DNA from 3 places in the Rossellomorea sp. NRS-1567 genome. Region 2 is predicted to be linked to each of the others. Evidence: riboswitches for the same ligand, from Rfam matches in the RefSeq annotation. Region 2 holds a riboswitch; each other region holds the start of a gene.
What was found. A riboswitch is a leader RNA that binds a small molecule or an ion and turns the genes downstream of it on or off. The one in region 2 is predicted to bind lysine.
Positions count from the first base shown of each region.

Region 1: linked by a shared signal. The riboswitch ahead of lysA (diaminopimelate decarboxylase) and the one ahead of ACIFOD_RS19395 (aspartate kinase) in region 2 are both predicted to bind lysine.
Region 3: linked by a shared signal. The riboswitch ahead of ACIFOD_RS07325 (Na+/H+ antiporter NhaC family protein) and the one ahead of ACIFOD_RS19395 (aspartate kinase) in region 2 are both predicted to bind lysine.

Region 1 covers NZ_JBITPL010000019.1:223,754-226,029, reverse strand. The annotation lists gene ACIFOD_RS16125 (DUF4179 domain-containing protein) at 1-496, shown strand, start outside; lysine riboswitch at 601-777, shown strand; gene lysA (diaminopimelate decarboxylase) at 890-2,176, shown strand; gene ACIFOD_RS16115 (ABC transporter permease subunit) at 2,275-2,276, shown strand, end outside.
Region 2 covers NZ_JBITPL010000026.1:29,913-32,188, forward strand. The annotation lists gene ACIFOD_RS19395 (aspartate kinase) at 1-861, opposite strand, end outside; lysine riboswitch at 1,054-1,232, opposite strand; gene uvrC (excinuclease ABC subunit UvrC) at 1,602-2,276, opposite strand, start outside.
Region 3 covers NZ_JBITPL010000012.1:5,315-7,590, reverse strand. The annotation lists gene ACIFOD_RS07325 (Na+/H+ antiporter NhaC family protein) at 1-1,015, opposite strand, end outside; lysine riboswitch at 1,131-1,313, opposite strand; gene yunB (sporulation protein YunB) at 1,393-2,157, opposite strand; gene ACIFOD_RS07315 (HD-GYP domain-containing protein) at 2,217-2,276, opposite strand, start outside.

The DNA.
Region 1 (2,276 bases), on a different contig from region 2:
GAGTAAACTCAATGACAAGGCGCATTCGCTGAAAGTACAGGCAGACATGGAGCGCATGGATGAAGATGCCCTCCATTCATTGAAAACATCGATTCCATTTCAAGTGAAGAGTCCACGTTTCGGTTATCAGGTCATGGTGAAAGATATTCAAAAAGTTAAAGGGGAAGTGACCGTGGATTTCACCATCGATAACATCAAAGAAGAACAGTTCCGATTTGACATTTTGGAGAATTTTGCTCAATTCGTTCAGGTGATCCCATCCGAAGATATTAAACGAAGTGCCAAGGATGAACTGGATTATAATGAGATGTTGGAGCATATGATCAGAAGTGCTCATACGAAGACAGTGGATAGGGATGGCCTGCGTTTTCGATCCACTTTTACATTACCTAAGGATGCAAGCCTCGAGGATTACTCACTGATCGTCCCATTCGCGACCTTAAGTAGTAATGATAAGCCGATTGAGATGAAACCGTTCGAAATCAAGCTGAAATAAAGGGTACAAGAAATCCCCTTGTACCCAGGGATTTCTCCCAAAAACCAATTGACAACCTTTTCAAGAGAATGGTATAGTAATTCAAACAAAATAATACGTCACTCTCTGATAATAGAGGCGCGAGCATGATGAGTACCTTCTTTGAGAATAATGGATTCCGGGATAAGTTGGGAAAGGCAGATCGCCGAAGCAGAAAATAGCCAATTCTATTTTTTGTTGGGCCAGCATTGAAGAAATGTTGGACTGTCACAATGCAAAAGTTGTGGAGCACTATTGAAGAGATGTTAATACATTGTCTTCATCTTGTTTCCGTAAACTTTGATGAATAACCGTATGAGCATCTGCTTCATACGGTTTTTTGTGTTTTTTAGAGAGTCTAAAGGAGTTTAGGATATGAGTACAGTTGATGTGAATGTAAGTGGGGATCTTGAAATCGGTGGTATGAGTACGGGTGAGTTGGTCGAAACCTATGGGACGCCTTTAATGGTATACGATGAAGGAATGATCCGCGGAAATGCGAAATTGTTCCGGGAGGCATTTAAGGAAAGTGGATTGCAGTACCAGGTGGCCTATGCGAGTAAAGCGTTTCTTTGTAAAGAAATGGTGCGCCTGGCGGAACAAGAAAACCTATCCCTGGATGTTGTCTCAGGCGGGGAATTGTATACGGCATTGGAGGCAGGCTTCCCGGCAGCACGCATCCATTTTCACGGGAACAACAAGTCCGAAGAGGAGCTGCTAATGGCTCTTGAAGCTGAAATTGGATGCTTTGTCGTCGATAGTTTCCTCGAACTTGAACTGCTGCATGACCTGGCAAAAGAGCGGGAGCAAGAGGTTCAGATCCTGATCAGGGTCACACCGGGCGTGGAAGCCCATACCCATGAATACATCACGACGGGACAGGAGGATTCGAAATTCGGATTCAGCATTTCAAACGGACAGGCGGCCACTGCGATTCAGCTTGCAATCAGAAAGCCATACTTCTCATTGCTCGGCCTCCATTCCCATATCGGATCCCAAATTTTTGAACGGGAAGGCTTTGATCAGGCGATCCAGGTATTGGCTGATTTCATGCAGCGGATCCGGATTGATTTGGACGTAACGATGCCGGTGCTGAATATCGGTGGTGGATTTGGTGTCCGGTACACCGAAGAAGACCAGCCTTTGCCGATTCCGACCTATGTCAAAGGGATAACGGATAGTGTAAAAAACTATTTTGTCAAAAATGAATATCCACTCCCTGAAGTATGGGTGGAGCCGGGTCGAAGTATGGTGGCAGAAGCGGGAACTACCTTGTATAAGGTTGGTTCAAAGAAAATCATTCCTGATGTGCGCACATATGTAGCGATTGACGGGGGAATGACGGATAATATCCGCCCCGCCCTCTACCAGGCAAAATACCATGCGGTCCTGGCCAACCGTCCACAAGAGGAATGCACGGAGCTTGTGAGCATCGCCGGGAAATGCTGCGAATCCGGTGACATGCTGATTTGGGATCTGATGCTTCCGCCTACGAATTACGGAGATATACTGGCGGTGTTCAGTACAGGAGCCTACGGGTATTCCATGGCGAGCAATTATAACCGTATCCCCCGCCCGGCCGTTGTGTTTGTAAAGGATGGGGAATCACGGGTCGTGATTGAACGTGAATCGTATGCGGACCTCGTACGAAAAGACCGATAGTAAATCAAGGTGGAATCCTAAGGGGTTCTACTTTTTTGTGGGTAAATATGGTAATATGGAGAGGTGGCATGTACCCTTATTGTTTGGAGGATCAATCTAT
Region 2 (2,276 bases):
GTGATTTTGGGCTAAGGTGGTAAACACTGAAGATAGTCCCGTTAATGCGTTTCCCAGTCCAAATACAGTTACACGGGTGATTTCCCCTTCAAAGGCTACGCCTCTCACGATCAGGTTTTGTTCCATGCTTGCTTCCTCCTCAATATACGTTCCTTCAACTTTTTCAATACTGGATCTGACCTCTAACGGAATTTGATAATTCTTGGCAAATTCCACTGCCCGTGGATGCAGGACGCCAGCCCCTAAATTAGCCAGTTCCAACATTTCATCATAGGAAATGGACGGTAACTTTCTTGCCCCTTTAATATAACGCGGGTCCGTTGTGTATACCCCGTCTACATCTGTATAAATATCACAGCGTTCTGCTTTCAAGGCAGCCGCGATTGCAACGGCGGTTGTATCCGACCCGCCACGTCCGAGAGTTGTAATTTCCCCCGCTTCAGTCATCCCTTGGAATCCTGCTACGATCACCACTCTTCCCGATTGAAGGTGACTCATCATCTTTTCAGTATGAATATTGGTGATCCTTGCATTGCTGTGAACGGATTCCGTCTCGATCCCTGCCTGCCAGCCTGTGAATGAGATGGCATCATGTCCGGATTGAATCAGGGCCATCGTGAGAAGCGAAATGGTGACCTGCTCTCCTGTAGAAAGAAGCATATCCATTTCTCTCTTACTTGGTTGCGATGTAATCTCCCTTGCCAATCCAACGAGTGTATCAGTCGTTTTCCCCATGGCGGATACGACGACCACAACATCATTTCCTCTTTCTTTTTCTTCTGCGATTCTTGACGCAACATTTTGAATTCTTTCCACAGAACCTACTGAAGTCCCACCGAATTTTTGAACAATAATACTCACAGCTTCTCCCTCTTTCTCAATCGAGTGCTTCGTTAAGACTCATTTTTTGATGGTGAAGAGTACAATCACAATCATCCTAAACGTTCATGGAACAGGTTCATCACCTGCGCTGGATAATAAAAAAAGCAATGAGAATAATATCTCATTGCTTAATGAACATACAGCAGAACATACTAAATAGGTTCATGGGCATTGTGAGATAGCTCTCCAAGATTGAATCATCTTGACAATCCTACATTTCTTAAACGTAGAACCAGCGGAATCGGCATGAGACTAAGACCACTTCGGCGAATCTCCCCTTTCCAGGCATCTCAACAGAGCTCATACTCCTCTTTACCTGTACTTTTGAAGTTCGCACCTCTATCACCACTTTAAAAAGTGATAATGTTATAAATTTTCGTTAATTATAGCATACAAAAAATTGTGATTCAATGCACATTTTGAAAATAAATTCATATTATTATTGATTTACATCCTAGTTTTTATTGCCAATTTGCAGGAGCGAGTAGTGGTTGATTTCCGCTCCAGGTGCTCGCTTTCCGCGGGGCGTGAGTTGAGCCTCCTCGGGCTTCGCCCTGCGGGGTCTCAACTTTCCCGCTATTCCCGCAGGAGTCGAGCACCTTCCGCTACAATCAACTATCATAGTCAACAAGTTACTTCAAAACCATTATAAAAACAACACTCTTTTAAATATGAGCTCAATCAAAAGAAAGCACATACTTCCTTGTTTCTACTATTACCTACTTCAATTTTTCGACTAATACCTTAGCAACAGCTTCCGGAATCCCTATTTCAATAAATTCCTCCACCGTCGCTTCTTTCATTTTCTTCATGGAGCCAAAGTGTTTAAGAAGCTGTTTTTTTCGTTTCGGTCCGATGCCGTCAATGTCGTCAAGGGTGGACTGGAAGGCGCTTTTTCCTCTGAGCTGTCTGTGGAAGGTGATGGCAAATCGGTGGACTTCATCCTGGATCCGCTGCAGCAAGTAGAATTCCTGGCTTCTCTTTCCAAGAGGGACGATTTGCAATGGATTCCCATACAGCAGTTCCGACGTCTGATGCTTATCGTCTTTCGCAAGGCCGCCAAGCGGGATATCCAACCCCAACTCATTCTCAATGACATCCCTCGCCGCTTCAATCTGCCCTTTCCCCCCATCGATTATAATGAGATCCGGTAAAGGAAGACCATCTTTTAGAACTCTCGTATACCGTCTGCGAACGACCTCCCTCATGGATTCATAATCATCAGGGCCTTTCACGGTTTTAATCTTATACTTTCGATACTCATTCTTCGCAGGCTTTCCGTCAAGGAATACAATCATCGCAGACACAGGGTCCGTACCTTGGATATTCGAGTTATCAAATGCTTCGATCCGGAAAGGAGTATAAATCCCCATATGCTCCCCTAGACGTTCTAT
Region 3 (2,276 bases), on a different contig from region 2:
CTACTGCTGTTCCAACGGCTTTCCCTTCGATTCCTTTCAAGCTGACTTGACGAAGGAAGAAGATCAGTGCAACAAGGAGACCGAATAACCCACCATATAATAATGATTTCGTTACATCTGTATTTTCAAAAATCGGCAGGATGTCAAAAGATCCAACTGCTTGATATCCTGTCCAGAGCATCATTCCAATCGTACCGATAACAAGAGCTACGATTGGCCAGACAAGATCACCTACTGATCCTTTCGAGCTGACAGGCAGATCATTCTTCAATTCGCCTGGAATCTCTTTTTCAGGATCATAAAGGGCTCCCGTTTCAAGGGCTCTGACTTCATGCTCTTTCATCTTTCCAAAGTCCAGGCCTTTAGCAGCAACCATGATGACAAGCAGGACAGCTGCCCAGACATAAAGGTTCATCGGAATCATTTGAACGAAGGCTGAAAATGCTGTGTACTCTGTGATACTGTGTGTAGCCAGAATCGAACCGATAATACCGATGATGTACGCTCCCCAACTTGAGATTGGTGAAACGACACAAATGGGTGCCGATGTCGAGTCGATGATATAGGCCAGTTTCGCACGTGAAATTTTGTGACGATCCGTAATGGGTCTCGAAACCTGTCCAACGGCAAGGGCGTTAAAATAGTCATCAATAAAAATTATGATACCTAAAACGGCTGCAAGAAGCTGCGCCCCTTTTCTCGTTTTCACTCGTTTCATCGCCCATTCACCGAATGCGCGGCTACCGCCGGAAATATTCACAAATGCTGTGATGACTCCTAGAATGAGTAAGAAGAAAATAATATAGACATTCCAGGTGTTGAGTGCTCCATCTGCGACAAAGATGCCTTTAAAGGCGTCCCACATAAAGCTGAATGTTTTCGAAATTGAGAAATCTGCTAACAGAAAGGCAGACGCAACGATTCCTACTCCCAGTGAAAGTAGAACCCGTCTCGTAAGTATAACCATAAGAATGGCTAAAAGGGGTGGTAATAGTGAGTAAATCGTGTTTTCCATAATGTCCTCCTCCTATTTGATAGGGGGGAACCATCGTAGCATGATAGAGGATAATAAAAAAAGGCAACGATAGAGAAGCTATCATTACCTTAGTAAGTAATTTAAGTGCTCCATCACGATCTGTAGCTCCCCATTATAGAGATTCCCCTATAATGACAGTGTTATCCTTCTTCAAGATAACCCCAGCAAATACACATTCGACATGCATAATTACTTCGGCAAAAGTTCCCTTTCATCTGTTCTCACAGTTGTCATTCTCAAACAGCTTACTCTTGAACTCTGCGCCTCTACCCCATCGGACTGATGATGTGGTGTGTTATAAAATTTTCTTTATTAATATAACAAACTATCATTCTTTTGACAACTTTTTTTCCTGACTAATTTGTGGGAATTTCAATGGAAGGACTGGATTCCCCTCCTCCATTGTTATAAAACTGCGGTACATCCAGGTGAACGGTACCCATGGCAACCAGGATATCCTGCTTGATGGTTTCGGTTTTCGTTGCAAATGGAATGATGATCTGGACATTGACTTCCAGCTCGACAAACACTTTCACAACAGCATTATTAATCCCAAATTGCTCTACCGTAGTTTTAATATCAGAACGGACATCTCCGATGGAATGAAAGCGAATCGGCACTTTTGGCCCAAGGTTACCGAGTAACACGTTGTTGGTCGCTTGACCAAGAGGCACCGAGTAAGTAATCCCTTTCGCTGCTTTAGACTTCCCTTCATCAATTTCCACTTCGGTAATAAATTCAAGGTTTTCTAAATTTCCTTCTTCTGCTTCTTGAAGGTTTTGCTGAACTAAGTTGGTGATTTCTGCCTGAACCCGATTGATGGTTTGAGTATTATATTTAAATGAAACAATGTCGCCTTCTGTATTCTTTACTTCCTCGGTTATATCCGAAATATCAAGAACATCGGCAATTTTTTTGTTTATCGCTTTATTAATAACCAACGTACCGATCCTGCTGGTTTGAGTTTCAGCATACGCAAGCAGTGTCGGTTTCAAACCTTTGTTAATGATCCACAATCCGAATCCAGTCGAAATCATAAAGAATAGAATCGTGATGATCATCACATAACGAAAAGGCAGCGGCCCTCCTCTTCGGGGTTTGTATGTTTTAAACTTTGACAAAAAAATCCCCCCTTACAAGCTATTTGTATGCAAAGTAAGAGGGGTTTAACGCAAAAAAATTATTTAATTTTAAGAGATTGGGGTTCATAATCCGGATCAAATCCGGTAATTACCTTATC